DNA from 4 places in the Shewanella sp. SM68 genome. Region 1 is predicted to be linked to each of the others. Evidence: predicted binding sites of a transcription regulator. Region 1 holds the regulator's gene; each other region holds the start of a gene.
What was found. The regulator LexA, encoded in region 1, represses DNA repair genes until DNA is damaged. The targets are predictions, from matches to a motif close to TACTGTATNNNNATACAGTA.

Region 1 (4,182 bases):
CGAATAACCTTTAGCAAACAGCTGATCTAAATACTCACGAAATACTGCGGTATACAGCTTGTTGCCATTAAAACTACGGCGGATAAAGAAGGCACCACCGCGACGGAACATAGGTCCCGCGGGCCAGAAGTTGAGGTTGATGCCAGCAGCAATGTGCGGCGGAACCATGCCTTGATAATACAAAATATACGATAACAGCAGGTAATCCATGTGGCTGCGATGGCAAGGCACATAAACAATCTCGTGGCCATCGTGATGCAGCTGGCGAACTTGCTCGGCGCCTTTAATGTTGATCCCGCTATAAAGCTTGTTCCACAACCAAGTTAAGAAACGCTCGGCAATACGCACTAAACTATCTGAGTAATCGGCTGCTATTTCATCGAGGTACTCAATAGCCGTCTCGCGCGCTTGGGTCTCAGAAATCTTTTTACTGGCGGCTTCTTCTTGAATCGCTTTGCGCAGCGACTCAGATTTGAGTAACGAATGAAACAGTGCTTGGCGGTTTGGCAGCACAGGCCCTGTCATTACCTTACGTTGACGACGGAAATGCACGCGCGCAACCCGTGCTAACTTATGGGCAATCCCCATGTCGGTGCCATGTTCGTCAGCCATGTAACGCAGGGATACGGCATTCGAAAACTGCACGAAGTTATGTCGACCTAAGAACAGAATCATCAAGCACTTGCGCAGCCAAGTCGGGTTTTCCCGCTCAAATACGGCCGCCTTCATAGTGTCGTCTTCTTTCCCTGGCGTGCGACCCCAATACAAGCTCACGGGTACCAGTTGAATATCTAATTCAGGACGTTCCTTATGCACGGCTAACAAACGCATAAAACATTCGAGGAAAGGCTCATTACCAGCACGCTCGCCAAACAGTGGCTTACGTCCTTGAAGACAGACAACCCGAGGCGCAGTCACACCATTAGCCACTAGAGGCTCATAAGGGCTTGGTAAACCTAACTTAGCCGTTATTTCGCTCAAAGCAGCTATGTCACTGAGGGATTCTGTTTTCATCACATAAACAAGGGGTCTGGAAGCATCCAGATTCAGATCGGCAAAGGGATCCTGAGGCACCACAATAGTGTGCACTAAGTGTTTTTGGATCCAACGTAATGATTTCAACCAAAGAGAGTCGTGTTTAGGCATTATTCTTATGCAATTAAGTGCGTTTACTAGCCCGATAGAATACCAGACTATGGGTAATATTCGCTAATTCTCTCCAACATAGCTAAAAAGTGGTTAATACTTGCGCTGCAAATAATACTGTATATACTAACAGTAACTGTATAGAAAAACAGGAAACACCATGAGACCTTTGACGCCACGCCAAGCTGAAATATTAGAGCTAATTAAACGAAATATTGCCGATACTGGCATGCCACCCACTCGGGCAGAAATCGCAACCCGTTTAGGTTTTAAGAGCGCCAATGCGGCTGAAGAACACCTTAAAGCGTTGGCGAAAAAGGGCTGCATTGAGATCATGCCTGGCACATCTCGGGGCATTCGTCTGCCTGCGGAAATCGAAGATTTGACTGAAACAGGTTTACCGCTCATCGGCCAAGTGGCCGCGGGTGAACCTATCCTCGCCCAAGAACATGTTGAACAGTACTACCAAGTCGACCCAAGCATGTTTCATCCCGCCGCCGATTTTTTACTGCGAGTAAAGGGCGACAGCATGAAAAATATCGGTATTCTCGAAGGTGATTTGCTGGCAGTTCATAAAGTAGAACAAGCTAGAAATGGTCAAGTGGTTGTCGCTAGAGTCGATGACGATGTCACTGTTAAACGTTTCGAAAAAAAAGGTAATGTAGTCTATCTACATGCCGAAAATGAAGATTACTCCCCGATTAAAGTGGATTTAGGCTTCCAAAGTTTAACAATTGAAGGACTCGCCGTCGGTGTGATCCGTAATGGAGATTGGCTATGAATAAACTACTTGGCAATGCCCCCCGCCATCCGGGCTTGTGGCTCGATGAAGTCCGTGATGCCGACTATGACTGGCACCATGCGCCTATCGCCTGTATGCCAACCAAGACTCAAGGTCGCCAAGAATTAATTCATCTGAGTGCACAACTCGCTCAGTTAAGCCAACAGGGCCGTTGGTTAGTGCTCATCAACCCTCCAAGTATTGGCTACAAGCAAACACTCGCTAGCGCAGGTGTGCGTATGGATAGAGTTTTGCTGGTACATGCTAAAGATGAAGTCGAAACCCTGTGGGCGATGGAAAAAGCCCTAACAAGTGGTACGTCCAGTGCAGTCATTACTTGGACTCAATCATTAGATGCGCGGGATAATCGACGCCTACAAATCGTGGCTAAAAGTGCCCGAGCTATGGGCATAGTGCTTGAAGACGTAAATAGTCACTTACATGCCGACGTACGCATTGAGCAAGGCAATCTCTTCGGTCAGCAATCTTTTTTTAGCGCTGTACACTAAATATTCATTTAATTTTTTACCTTGAAAGCCGCCTCACCTATGAATGTGAGGCTTTTTTTTGGCAATTTTTCAGATAATTAGATAAATAAGTGATCTTGATCAATATTTAAACAGCAAGTATGGTTGGTTAAGTCGGTGGTGATATATCACCTTCCGTGGTCAATGAATCGAGTATTTATCGAACTCGAAGCGCCACTAAAAATAGAGAACAAATTTATTTCAGCAGTATGTGCCAGCGTGGCTAATTACCAGCAGTAACAATACTTGATTAAAAGTAACAGCCGCCAACGCACGTTGAAGTCAAAAAAGCTTTTTTGGGAACTGAAGAGTTTGCATAGAGTTGAGACTTACTGTGTTGCTCTTCTTTGTAGTTGCTATTCGCAATTGGCAGAGGAGAAGTCTTGTGAAGCAATTGTTGTATTGTTTACTCGTGGTGCTTTTCGCACCACCGTTGACCGCCGCGGACATGCGGTTCAACATGACCCCTGGCGTGACCGAGATCAGTGGCAAGGTTTATCACTTGCACATGACCATCTTGTATATCTGCTGCGCAATAGGCCTAGTGGTCTTTGGCGTCATGATTTACGCCATGATCAACCACAGAAAATCCAAAGGCGCTGTCGCGTCCCACTTTCACGAAAGCACTAAAGTTGAAATCGCTTGGACGATTCTGCCATTTATCATTTTGATCTTAATGGCGATTCCAGCGACAAAAACTTTAATCGCAATGGAAGATCCCAGCAACGCCGATCTCACCGTAAAAGTCACGGGGTCCCAATGGAAATGGCATTACAGCTATTTCGATCAAGATATTGATTTTTATAGCATACTGACAACACCCAGAGCACAAATTGAAGGCACCGAAACCAAGGGTGAAAACTATCTATTGGAAGTCGATAAACCGCTCGTTCTACCGATAAACCGCAAAATCCGCTTTCTGATGACTTCAGAGGATGTCATCCATTCCTGGTGGGTACCCGCCTTTGCCATTAAGAAAGATGCCAACCCTGGATTTATCAATGAGGCTTGGACTCGCATCGACAAACCCGGCATTTACCGCGGTCAATGCGCCGAACTTTGCGGAAAAGACCATGGTTTTATGCCTATCGTAGTACAAGCGTTACCTGAAGCCGAGTTTGAGGCTTGGGTAACAGAGCAGAAACAAGCCGCAGGTGCTGCGGCTGAAGCCGCTCAAGCCGCTTTATCACAAACCCTAAGTAAAGAAGAGTTGATGACTCAAGGTGAACAAGTTTACCTCGGGCACTGCGCAGCCTGCCACCAGCCCAATGGCGAAGGGTTGCAAGGCGTATTTCCGCACCTTAAAGGTAGCCCGATTGCAACGGGACCGCTCAGCGGCCACCTTGAAATTGTGCTCAACGGTAAAACGGGTACAGCCATGCAAGCGTTTAGTAAGCAATTGACTGCACAAGAAATCGCGGCAGTGACTACCTACGAGCGTAATGCTTGGGGCAATAATACTGGCGATGCAGTGCAAGCCAAAGACGTCAACGAGTACATGAACGGCAATTCTGCACAAACATCCGCCGCGGTACCAAGCAGTACAACTCCGACACCCGCACCTGCAGACGTCTCAGCTGCAATCGATCCCGCAAGCCTCCCCACACTCAGCCATGACGCCCTCATGGCCGAAGGTGAAACTGTCTACGCGACCTTCTGTGCTGCCTGCCATCAAGTGACAGGTGCAGGAATACCACCCGCCTTCCCCGCGCTAGTGGGTAGTGCTAT
Region 2 (4,182 bases), on a different contig from region 1:
TAATCCCTTTTATTGCCTGTTATTTTTGGACCTATAAGTGCAATAGCCGTAGCGCCTATCTGCCCATTCTCATTATGGTGGTCATAGCAATAGCGATCACACCAATCAACCCAGGCTCTATCTCGCTATTTACCTTTGCCGCCTTCTTCATTGGCTTTTTTTATCCTCTCCGGACCTGTCTGTTGGCTATTGCAGCACTCATCGGCCTGTTGTTTGCCCTCAATGAGATTTACCACTTTAACAGTTACTACTTTCCGCTTTACGGCTCGGGATTAGTGCTCGGCGTGGGCATGTTTGGTGTCGCCGAACGCAGACGTTATCGGCATAAATTGAAAGAACAGCAAAGTGCCCAAGAAATTACCACCTTGGCTACTATGCTTGAGCGTGAACGTATCGCGCGGGATCTACACGACATTATGGGGCATAGCCTATCTTCCATCGCCCTTAAGGCTGAGCTAGCCGAAAAGCTTATCGCAAAACAAGAATATGAACTCGCATCAACCCAATTGACTGAGCTAGGACAAATTGCGAGGGAAAGTTTAAGCCAGATCCGCCACACAGTGTCAGACTACAAACACAAGGGTCTAGAGAGTTGCGTGACGCAGCTTTGTAAATCCTTAAGGGATAAAGGCTTAAGTGTCGAGCTCAGTGGTGAGCTACCCAAGCTAGGTGCAAGCACAGAAAGCCAACTGAGTTTGATCCTCACCGAACTTATTAATAATATTCTCCGCCATAGCGGTGCAAGTGAATGCTCTATCCACTTTTCTAAGCAATCAGACCGCCTGCTGCTCGAAGTCAAAGACAATGCCGCGGCCAAACCTTTTATAGAGGGTAATGGCCTCACAGGTATACGCGAGCGCCTCGACAGTTTAGGCGGCAGCTTGAGCTATAATCTCGAACAGGGATATATATTTACCGTCAGTTTACCTTTGCAGGGAGCAACACATTAATGAAGATTTTATTGGCGGAAGATCAAGCTATGGTGCGAGGAGCACTCGCCGCACTCCTTACGCTTGCAGGGGGGTTTAGTATCACCCAAGCGAGTGACGGTGACGAAGCTCTAAGCTTACTCAAACAGCAAAGCTTTGATCTCTTGCTAACGGATATCGAAATGCCCGGCCGCACAGGCTTAGAGCTGGCCACATGGTTAAAGGAGCAACATAGCCAAACCAAAATAGTGGTCATTACCACCTTCGGCCGTGCGGGCTATATTAAACGTGCCATCGAAGCGGGTGTGGGCGGCTTTCTGCTTAAAGATGCACCCTCAGAAACCTTAGTCAACGCGATTCAACAAGTGATGGCGGGAAAACGAGTGATCGATCCTGAACTTGCCATGATGGCGATTGGCGATGTCGACCCACTCAACGACAAAGAACGCCGCGCTCTTCGCCTCGCTAGCGAAGGCAAATCCACCTCCGACATCGCCGAAACTCTTTTTATCGCCGAAGGGACTGTTCGCAACTACCTCTCAGAAGCCATAGCCAAACTCAATGCCAGTAATCGAATCGATGCAGCCCGCATTGCCAAGCAAAAAGGCTGGTTGTAATAACACTCACAGTTAACCACGCTTTCAGCCTAACGATATCTTATCAACAATTTTGTGGTCTTAAGGCCACAGAAGGATATTAGCTATGCTTCCAAACAAAATTTGATAACACCCTAATTCCCCTTGAGATTGCCTTACGCTTATTCTCTGTTAATATATGTATAAATTCACAGTGATTGAGTGCTAACGACTTGCAGCAATTGGATCTTGTTCCGATCACCGACCTCAAAGGCGTCGCCAAAAAGGTCGCGGAGAAACTCGCAAAGCTCGGCATCACAACAGTACAAGATCTGCTGTTTCACTTACCCCTGCGCTACGAAGATAGAACCCAAATCTATCCCATTGCAGCCCTCAGCCTAGGCGGTTATGGCACTATAGAAGCTGAAATCCAATCGACACAAATCATCCAAGGCCGCAAGCGCATGCTGGTCTGCAATGTGCGCGACGAAACGGGCAGCTTAAGCCTGCGCTTCTTTAACTTTTCCGTTGCTCAGCGTAATGCCATGCAAAATGGTTTGATGATCCGCGCCTATGGTGAAGTGCGCCGTGGTAGTCATCAAGCTGAGATAGTGCATCCAGAATATAAAGTGGTGTATCCCGGTGAAGATGTTCACCTGAGTGATACCCTAACGCCGATTTATCCCACGACTGAGGGCTTAAAGCAGGCGAGCTGGATAAAGCTGACGGAACAAGCCTTAGTGTTACTGGAAGAAGGCGGTTTAACTGAGCTGCTGCCACCGCAGTTGCAACCTAACAATATCAGCCTTAAACAAGCGCTGCAGACGCTACATCGCCCTCCTGCGGGGATCTCTCAGTTCGATTTAGAGCTAGGTCAACACCCAGCCCAGCAACGACTCGTGCAGGAAGAATTACTCGCCCACAATCTCAGCATGTTACGCCTAAGGCAGCGCAGTAATTTAGATGCCGCTGTCACCATGCAGGCCACGGGGCAGTTGCTCAATCCTTTCCTCGCCGCTTTGCCCTTTAAACCGACTGGCGCCCAGCAAAGAGTCGTGGCTGATATAGGCAAAGATTTAGAAAAACCGCACCCTATGATGCGCTTAGTGCAAGGGGATGTTGGCTCGGGCAAAACCTTAGTCGCGGCGATGGCGGCATTACAAGCGATTGAAAACGGTTATCAAGTTGCCATGATGGCACCGACAGAGTTATTGGCCGAGCAACATGCAACTAACTTTGCCGCTTGGTTTGAGCCACTCGGACTTAAGGTAGGTTGGCTGGCGGGAAAACTTAAAGGCAAGGCCAGAACCCAATCCCTTGCGGATATTGAATCTGGCGCAGCCCAGATGGTAATTGGGACCCATGCCATCTTCCAGCAGCATGTAGTCTTTAGCAAACTCGCGTTAATTATTATCGATGAGCAACACAGATTCGGCGTACACCAACGCTTAGGCCTGCGGGAAAAGGGCGTGAACCAAGGTTTCCACCCGCATCAATTGATCATGACAGCCACACCTATTCCCCGCACGCTGGCGATGACGGCCTATGCAGATCTCGACACGTCCATTATCGATGAACTGCCGCCGGGGCGAACTCCAGTGACCACTGTGGCGATTGCTGATTTACGCCGTAACGAAGTGCTTGAACGGGTGCGTAACGCCGTCATCAGCGACCAACGTCAGGCCTATTGGGTGTGTACTCTGATTGAAGAATCCGAAGTGCTCGAATGCCAAGCCGCCGAAGACACAGCCGAAGAACTGCGCCTCGCCCTGCCCGAGCTCAATATTGGCCTAGTGCATGGCAGGTTGAAGAGCGCCGAGAAACAGCAAATCATGGCCGACTTTAAGGCAGGCATTATTCATCTACTGGTAGCGACAACCGTGATTGAAGTGGGCGTCGACGTGCCTAATGCCAGCCTGATGATCATTGAAAACCCTGAACGTTTAGGTCTAGCACAGCTGCATCAACTGCGCGGACGAGTCGGTCGAGGCGCCATCGCAAGCCATTGTGTGTTACTCTACAAGGCGCCGTTGAGCCATACCGCCACCCAAAGACTGAGTGTACTCAGACAAAGCAATGATGGTTTCATCATAGCGCAGAAAGATTTAGAAATTCGTGGCCCGGGTGAAGTGCTTGGCACTAAGCAGACGGGACTGGCTGAGCTCAAAATTGCCGATCTGGTGCGCGATCAAGCTTTGATCCCACACATTCAGAAATTAGCGAGCCATGTAATGGCGCAAGCTCCCGAAAAAGTCGATGCAATTATTTTACGTTGGCTCGGGCACAGACAGCACTATGTGCAGGCTTAGGCCGTAAATATTAAAGGGTAAAGAACGAGGCGTAACATCTGCCTTTACTCGAAATAAATTGTTTATGTTCAGCTAAGCGCTATAGACAAGCGCATGGAAACTTGCAAAATGAACCTGCGGCCTTCAAATAGCCCGCTCTTGCACTTTAATGTTAGCTGCATGTATTCACCAAGTTACCTTGACACTCAAGCGAAGGATGTAAAATGCAAGTTAATCAAGATGATAGAATAACACCTCAAGAGACTTCTTCTAGCAGCAATCGCTTTGCGCTTTTTGCGATAGTGCTCGTCGTGCTACTTTCTGCCGGAGGATATTATTACTACAGCGGTGATTCTGACTCACCTAAACTCATTCCTAACGCCCCTATTG
Region 3 (4,182 bases), on a different contig from region 1:
CGAGACCTTCAGAAAAACTGCCGGTGCCAAACAAGATGCTTGGTTCGCCTTTATCGCATTTAGCTTTATGATTTTCTAACAATTGTTGCCGTGGCGCATTGCCTTGGATAAGTAGCTCAGTGGTGAGTTTACCTTCAAGTAATTCAACCACTTTTTCCATCTGCCAGTAGGAGGCGAATAGCACTAAGGTTGCCATTTCGCCTTCAATAAGGGTGATGATTTGTTCGGCAAGTTCAGCCGTATAGGCATCATCCGTCGGCTCAGTGCGCATTTTGGGTAAATAAAGTGTCGCATTATTGGGGTAATCGAAGGGCGATTGTAAGGCTAAATAACGACTGCCATCATTGAGTGACAACCCAACTTGATGCACGAAATGGTCAAAGTTATTGAGTGCGCGCAGCGTGGCGCTACATAAGACTACGCCTGCGGCCTTTTGCCACAGCATGGATTCCAGCATAAAACCGACTTCAATCGGCGAGGCGCTAAACAGATAATCCACTTGTTTACCTGTGATGAGTTCGACCCAGCGCGCCATAGGTGCGCCTTTGTGCTTATCTTCCTTGGCCATCATCCTCCACAGTTTCTGCAGGTTTTCGAGCCTTTGCAGCATAAATCCGGTTTCGGCCAATAGCGCTTCGGATTGATGTTTAGGAATATCGCCATCTTTAATCGCCTCGGCCAGCAGTGACAGCATTTTATTAAACTGTTTGAGGGCAAGATTAGAGGTCACAGCAAGGTTTTCGGCGAGAATGAGTAATGACTCTGGTAGTTTGCCGTGCTCAAAACGCAGACGGTTTTCAGGATTGGCAAAGTGTTTGGTCTGGGTATCGCAATAGTGGGCCACTTGATTGAGCTGGCTGATAAGATCGCCTAAATGATCTTGCATCGCTTGCGCGGGGGCAATGATATTGTTGCTTTTTATTTGGTTTTGTAACTTAGCGCAGGTTTTGCCAATTTTTTCGAGCCAGTCGCAGGCGCCCCTAAGCGTGGCCTGTGCACTGGAGAAGTCCCGCGCCACAATCGGTAAGTGATGTGCCTCGTCGATAACATAAAACACGTCTTCGGGATCGGGCAAAATCACGCCGCCACCTAATTCTAAATCGGCAAATAACAAGCTGTGGTTGGCGATGAGCACGTCCCAGGTATCAACATCTTCGCGGGCTTTATGGAACGGGCAATTTCTGTGGCTGGCGACTTGACGATGACAGCTGTGTTTGTCGCAGGCGATTTGTTGCCACAGGTGATCGGGCAGCGGCACGGCTAAGGTATCGATTTCGCCGTTCCAGCGACCTTCGTTATAGTCTTTTAACAGGCCATGCATCATAGCCACTTGGCTATTGTCAGGTTTAGTTTGCCACATGGCCATTTGTGTACTGTTGTCGTCACCGATGAGCATCGCCAGTTTCGATAGACATACATAACGTTGTCGACCTTTAACTAAGCCAAAACGGAAATTTAAGCCGGATTGCTCAAGAAAAAAGGGTAAATCTTTATGCAGTAATTGTTCTTGCAAGGCGACGGTTGCGGTAGCGATGCAGACCTTTTTCTTGCTCGCTAATGCCAGTGGAATGGTACCGAGGATGTAAGACAATGATTTACCGATCCCAGTGCCTGCTTCGACCACAATGATGCGCCTATCTTTATCATAGTCGCCGGCGAGGGTCTTAGAGATTTCCGCCACCATATAGTTTTGTTCGCGGCGCGGCCTAAAATTAGGCAAGGCGGTAGCGATATCCTTATAGATGGCGCGGATCTGGGTTTTTACATTGTCAGGTAACATGCGTCACTACTTTATCGAATTAATGCTGTACATAATAACAGTGATTGCATAGCCTAAGAAACTTTTCTGCCATTTGGCGGCATTTAAATTGAGGAACCATCTAAATTGACTAGCTATGCGATTTGGGAACCCATGTGATGAAGTCAGAGGCTACCGCGGCCGTTAGTGTACAAGGTCGAGTCTTAACACGCCATGCGATTCATCGTCATGGGAGTTTAGTGTTGCAGTATTATCTGGCTACCGCCCAAGGCCCTGTGCTGGTGGAAGTGCAAGGCACTGAACACATTTGTTTTTGTCATCAAACTGATGTCACGGCTTTGCAGTTGCAAACGCCGGGTCAAGCATTGCGGTTTGTACCGTTAGCACTCAAAAGCTTTAAAGGCGGCGCGGTTAGTGGTGTTTATGCTAAATCTAGCAATAGTTTACGTACCTTACAGCGCATCGCTAAAGATGCCGACATCCCTTTATTTGAAGCCGACATTCGCCCTGAACAGCGTTATTTAATCGAGCGGTTTGTGGCACTTGATGTGGCGTTTTTAGGGCATTTCTCTGCGCCGACTAGCGACAGTCTTGAGGCTAACTCGCTGCCCGTGTTTATCGCCGAGCGGGCTAAGAGTATTGCCCCTTTAACGGCTGTACATTTGCGCTGTATTTCACTGGATTTTGAATGTAGTTTTGAAGGTTTACTCTATTCAGTTGCACTATATGGTCAATACAGTGGCCGAGACGAAGAGCAAGACAGTCTCAAGCAGACTTATGAAAAAGTGATTATGGTGGGTGAGGCTGAATCAAACTCTCCCGAATATATTGAATGGGTGGCCGATGAGGCTGCACTCATTCATCGATTCATCGCGTGGTTCCATGAGTTTGATCCTGACTTTATTATCGGTTGGTCAGTGGTGAGTTTCGATCTCGCGCTATTGTCACGCCGTGCATTATTACATCGTATTCCGCTCACCATTGGCCGCGGCGGGGCAAAGCTTGAGTGGAAAGTCGATAATAAATTTCGGCCAGAAACCTTAGTTTTACCGGGCCGTGTGGTACTCGATGGTATCGATTGGCTTAAAGCCGCTTTCTATCATTTTGAGCGGTTTTCGTTGGAATTTGTTTCGCGGAAATTATTAGGTGAAGGCAAGGCCATTCATAACGTGGATAATCGCGTTGAAGAAATTGATCAGCTGTTTAAGGCCCACAAACAAGCATTAGCGCATTACAATCTTACTGACAGCCGTCTGGTGTGGGATATTTTTAGTCATACTCAATTATGGGAGTTCGCCCTCGCGCGAGCTGAACTAACAGGTTTAGAGTTGGGGCGGGTTGGGGCTTCGGTGGCGGCATTTAATCATTTGTATTTACCGCATCTACATCGAGCAGGTTACGTCGCTCCCGATGCTCCTGCGAGTGATGGGATCGAAAGCCCCGGTGGCTATGTGATGGATTCTGTACCGGGACTTTATAAGCATATTTTAGTGTTCGATTTTAAAAGTCTATATCCCTCCATTATTCGTACTTTTTTGATTGACCCTAAGGGATTAATTGAAGGTTTGCAATTGCCCGAGTCTGACTGTGTTGCGGGGTTTCTCGGTGGCCGTTTCAGTCGGCAACAGCCCATTTTACCTAAGCTTATCCAAACATTATCTGAGCAGCGCGAAAAGGCCAAAAGTGAGCACAATGCGCCTTTATCCCAAGCGATAAAAATTATCATGAACTCGTTGTATGGGGTTTTAGGTTCTCAAGGTTGTGTTTTCCACGATGCAAAGTTAGCAAGTTCGATCACTATGCGTGGCCATCAAATCATGAAACAAACCCGCGCATGGATAGAAGAGATGGGCTATCAAGTGATTTACGGCGATACGGATTCGACCTTTGTCTGGCTTGGCAGCGAGCCTGATCTCTCAGACATTAACGCCTTAGGTAACACTCTGGCGCGGGAAATTAATGCTAAGTGGCAGGCTAAGATCGCTGAAGATCATCAAGTTGAGAGTTTTCTCGAGTTACAGTTTGAACGCCACTATGAGCAGTTTTTTATGCCGACCTTAAGAGGGTCGTTAGAAGGCAGTAAAAAACGTTATGTTGGCGCGTGGCGTAATGCGAGCGATGAACTTGAGCTTACTTTTAAAGGTATGGAGCAAGTGCGCAGTGATTGGAGCCCTTTAGCGCGCAAAGTTCAAGAGTCACTCTATGAACGGATGTTTAACCAAAGGGATATCAGTGTTTATTTGGCCAGTGTGTTTGAAAAGCTGCTTGATGGTGAGTTGGATGATGATTTGGTATTTCGCAAACGTATGCGACGCAATATTGAAGATTACACGGCTAAATCTTCTCCCCATGTTAAAGTCGCTCAACAATTATGCGACTTAACAGGAGATGCCTCTTTTGGCAAGCGTGGGGCGCAGATTGAT
Region 4 (4,182 bases), on a different contig from region 1:
CTTTCGGTACCTTAGCAGCCATTCCCCTCTACTTATTGATGGCGCCATTACCGCTCACTTGGTATATCGGCTTAACCTTATTGAGCGCATTTGCGGGATTTTATATCTGCGGTAAAGCCGCTCAAGATATGGGGGTACACGATCACGGTGCGATTGTGTGGGATGAAGTGGTTGGGCTACTGATCACTATGATAGCGGCACCAGCAGGTTGGGGTTGGTTGTTAGTCGGCTTTGGTCTATTTCGCTTTTTCGACATCATCAAACCTTGGCCTATTCGATGGCTCGATGCCAAAGTTCATGGTGGTTTTGGCATTATGATTGACGATGTGTTAGCGGGCGTGTTTTCGTTTATTTGTCTGCAAGGGCTAGTCTGGTGTTTTAGCTAACATTATCGCTAACCTAACATGATAGTTAACCCGGCATGTTAGTTAGCATGGTCAACACTAACCCTTAGTTTTTGATATAGCCCCTTAGCTTGTGATATAGAGTGTGTAGATTCAAGCGTTTAGCGACCTCATTCGTTATCTGATCCATATTACTATTGCAGCAGTTCCCTTGCGTTCGCGAGGGTATTGCTAGTGATAGTATCGCCACCTAACAGTCTTGCAAGCTCTTGAATGCGTTGCTCACGATCGAGCGACTTCATTGTGGTCTCAGTACTGCCCGCCTTATTAAACTTATCGACGAACATGTGTTGATGACCATTGCCCGCAACTTGAGGTAAGTGAGTCACGCACAGTACTTGGGTCGATTCCCCTAAGCTGCGTAACATGCGGCCTACTACTGCGGCGGTGGGACCGGAAATCCCGACATCCACCTCATCGAAAATCAATGTCGGCGTGGCAACTTTCTTCGCGGTAATGACTTGGATCCCTAAGCCTATCCGTGAAAGTTCACCGCCAGATGCGACTTTCGAAATCGGTTGTAAAGGTTGGCCAGGGTTAGTGGTGACCATAAATTCGATATTATCACTGCCGTTGGCTGACATTTGCTCTGGGTGGAAATTGACTTCGATAGTAAATTTACCCTTTGGCATATTCAGTTCGTGGATTGACTGAGTCACCAGTTTGTCGAGTTCTTTAGCATAGCGGGCTCGGCTTTGGCTGAGCTTTTGCGCATTGCTAAGATAAGCGGCTCTACTTGCCTCGACTTGAAGCTGAATTTCTTCAAGTTTACTTTCATCACTGTCTAAGGTGCTTAGCTCAGCCTTTAATGCTAAATGATGCTCGGCCAGTTTATTCGGGCTAACATGATGCTTACGCGCCAGTTGCATGGCTTTTGATAGCCGTTCTTCTAAATAGGCAAAGTGGGTTGGATCGAGTTCAAGCTTACTCAAATAGTGCTGTAATTCGCCTGCACTTTCTTGCACTTGGATTAAGGCATCATTGAGCATAGTGTTGATATTGCTTAATGCGGGATCGTAGCTTTGCAGATCTTCGGCGAGGGAAACGACTCGGTTGAGTAGCGACTCTATATTGTTCTCTTCGCCCTCAGTGAGTATATCTAAGCTCGCCTGACAGGTATCAATCAACTCAGTGCCATTAGCCAGACGTTTGTGCTCTTGCTCAATCTCATCGAACTCATCAACTTTAAGATCAAACTCATCGAGTTCTTCTACTTGATATTGCACTAATTGCTTACGGGCAATACGTTCATGCTGGGAGGCTTCGAGTTGTTTTAGATCAGCCTCAATTTGCTTGCAGCGTTGAAAGCTAGCGGCAACCGTATCGATAAGCAATCTGTGGTTGGCATAACTGTCGAGCAGGGTGAGTTGATGTTCACTTTTTAACATTGCATGGTGCGCATGTTGACCGTGAATACCAATAAGCAACTGACCCAGTAATTTTAGCTGCGTCAGCGGCACTGGATTACCATTGATGTAGGCGCGTGAACGGCCATCGCTACTAATAGTCCGACGTAGGATGCACTCATCATCGAGTTCAAGATCGTTATCTTCTAACCAACGTTTTGCCAGTGGAATATCATCCAAGGAAAAGCGGGCGCTGACCTCGGTTTTATTGGCTCCGGGACGAACACTGCTGGCATCGGCGCGATTGCCTAGGCATAGGCCTAGCGCATCGATGGCAATCGATTTACCCGCACCGGTTTCACCTGTGATGCTGGTCATACCGGGGCGAAAATCCAGTTCTAAAAAACGGACGATAGCGAAGTTATTAATGCTGAGTTGGCAAAGCATAGTGAATTCCTGTCGAAAAACATACCAAACCACTGTATTGATAAACAGTATATACTGATTTTATATACAGTAAAGTGGCTTGGGTGAAAAATCGGCATTATCGACAGTAAATATTTTTAATTAACTGATTATGCATAGGTTCTTACTAAGCTTTCTAAGATAGGCAAACTGAAGAAAGTGACTAAGGTGCCAAATAGAATACCCTGAGCACTGGTTGAAGCCTGAGTGTTATAACGCTGGGCGAGTAAGTACACGCTAGCCGCGGTGGGCAGTGCGCTCAAGATCACGCCCATGATCAGGTAGTCACCACTTACTCCAAAACGGTTAAGCATAAAGTAGACGAGTGCCGGTTGGATAGCCAGCTTGAAGAGGTTGATAAGGCTCAGTTCGATAAAATTCTTGGTGCTAAATACGCTGCTATCTTTCTGGTAGCGCATCGCTTTGGCGAGTACCATGCCGATAGCAAATAGGGCGCAGGGGCTTGAGGTATTGCCTATTTGCTGGATCATTAGCGCCAGCCCTGACGGCAGTTTTATCTCTAGCGCCGAAATGCCGACGCCAATTAAGCTACCAATAACGATAGGGTTTTTACCTACCGCCATTGCCATTATGATTAAGGCGTGGTGTTGTCTTTGGGTGTTAGTGGCCAGTTCCATCGAGACTAAGGCGACGGCAAACATCAGCACGGATAATAAGCTGGCAATCGCGGCGGCGACTAAGGCACTTTGCTGCTGCGGAAAGAGGATGATGAGCAGTGGAATACCAATAAATGCCGTATTGCCAAAGGTGGCATTGAGGGCTCGAATGGCGGCAACCGCATGCTGTTTAGGGTTAGCGATCAGCGATAGCCCAAGGCAGACAAGATAAGTGATCACCATAGCTGTGCTGTAGCCCGCAATAAATCCCCATTGCAAAATCTCGCCAATCGGCTGCTGGGCGAGTGCGATAAGCATGATTGCAGGGAACGCAATATAGTAGACATATTGGTTCAGCACTTGATCCGTATCGACGGGCAAGAGTTTTAGTTTTTGCACTAGTGTACCGAGCAACATGATCCCGAAGACGGCAAACAGAGGGGTTAAAATGGTCATTTCCCTCACTCATCCTTACGATTAAATTTGAATAAACTCGCCCACCGTCGTCATTTTACTGTCGCTATGATTCTTGGTGGCCAGAGTTACAGCACTTGCTTCTTTTTATGTCACTTTAGAGCCAGAGTTAGCACCAGCGCAGTAAAACTCGCCACAAAATAACATACCATTTCAATCTAAGGCTATTGCGCTATGGTCGTATAAGTGAATAATTCAATGTTTAAAACACAATCACTTAGTGAATTTAGCGTTTTAACGTCAATACCCAATATGTGAAATTAGGATATGCAATGAGTGATGATTTAGGCGCTGAACTACAACTTGTCTATCTTTTTGTGCATTTAGTCAATGCGGGCAGTTTTTCGCAGGCGGCGAAGGAGCTCGATATGCCCATCGCCACTGTGAGCCGCAAGTTAGCGAAGTTGGAAGAGAAGCTCGATAAACAGCTCTTTATGCGCAGTACCCGCAAGTTACGATTGACGGAGGAAGGGCTGGCACTCTTTCAACGCTACCAGAGTGTGGTTGCTCAATTTGATGAACTAAGTGGTTTAGGCAGTGATAAACCCGAGGGAACCCTGCGCATCGCCGCACCGATTTCGATTATTTCCATTGTGTTTATTCAGGCATTGAATGAGTTTGGCCGTTTGTATCCAGATATCCGTTTGCACATTTCCCAGAGCAATGAGTTAGTCGATTTGATCGACAAAGGCATAGATGTGGCGATTGTTGGCGGTGCTCAGCCTGATTCTTCTTGGGTGTCGAGTACCTTAGGCGAGCTCGACTATTGCCTGTTTGCCACACCAGAATATTTGGCTCAGGCACCTAAACTTGAGCATCCCGATGATCTTGAAGCCCATCAACTGATAAAAGTCTGGCCGCTGTTTAATTGGCATT

Region 2: the regulator LexA is predicted to act here: its motif matches at 1,702-1,721, upstream of recG (ATP-dependent DNA helicase RecG).
Region 3: the regulator LexA is predicted to act here: its motif matches at 1,804-1,823, upstream of dinG (ATP-dependent DNA helicase DinG).
Region 4: the regulator LexA is predicted to act here: its motif matches at 2,228-2,247, upstream of recN (DNA repair protein RecN).

The regions. Positions count from the first base shown of each region.
Region 1 is NZ_JAKKRU010000006.1:103,066-107,247, forward strand. Features, by position in the region: gene plsB (glycerol-3-phosphate 1-O-acyltransferase PlsB) at 1-1,146, opposite strand, end outside; gene lexA (transcriptional repressor LexA) at 1,307-1,927, shown strand; gene L5M40_RS11725 (cell division inhibitor SulA) at 1,924-2,436, shown strand; gene coxB (cytochrome c oxidase subunit II) at 2,840-4,182, shown strand, end outside.
Region 2 is NZ_JAKKRU010000011.1:71,389-75,570, forward strand. Features, by position in the region: gene L5M40_RS17135 (sensor histidine kinase) at 1-950, shown strand, start outside; gene L5M40_RS17140 (DNA-binding response regulator) at 950-1,546, shown strand; gene recG (ATP-dependent DNA helicase RecG) at 1,738-3,813, shown strand; gene L5M40_RS17150 (DUF3014 domain-containing protein) at 4,017-4,182, shown strand, end outside.
Region 3 is NZ_JAKKRU010000003.1:291,877-296,058, forward strand. Features, by position in the region: gene dinG (ATP-dependent DNA helicase DinG) at 1-1,780, opposite strand, end outside; gene L5M40_RS06855 (DNA polymerase II) at 1,918-4,182, shown strand, end outside.
Region 4 is NZ_JAKKRU010000010.1:60,287-64,468, forward strand. Features, by position in the region: gene L5M40_RS16105 (phosphatidylglycerophosphatase A) at 1-386, shown strand, start outside; gene recN (DNA repair protein RecN) at 539-2,197, opposite strand; gene L5M40_RS16115 (AEC family transporter) at 2,326-3,288, opposite strand; gene lldR (LysR family transcriptional regulator LldR) at 3,579-4,182, shown strand, end outside.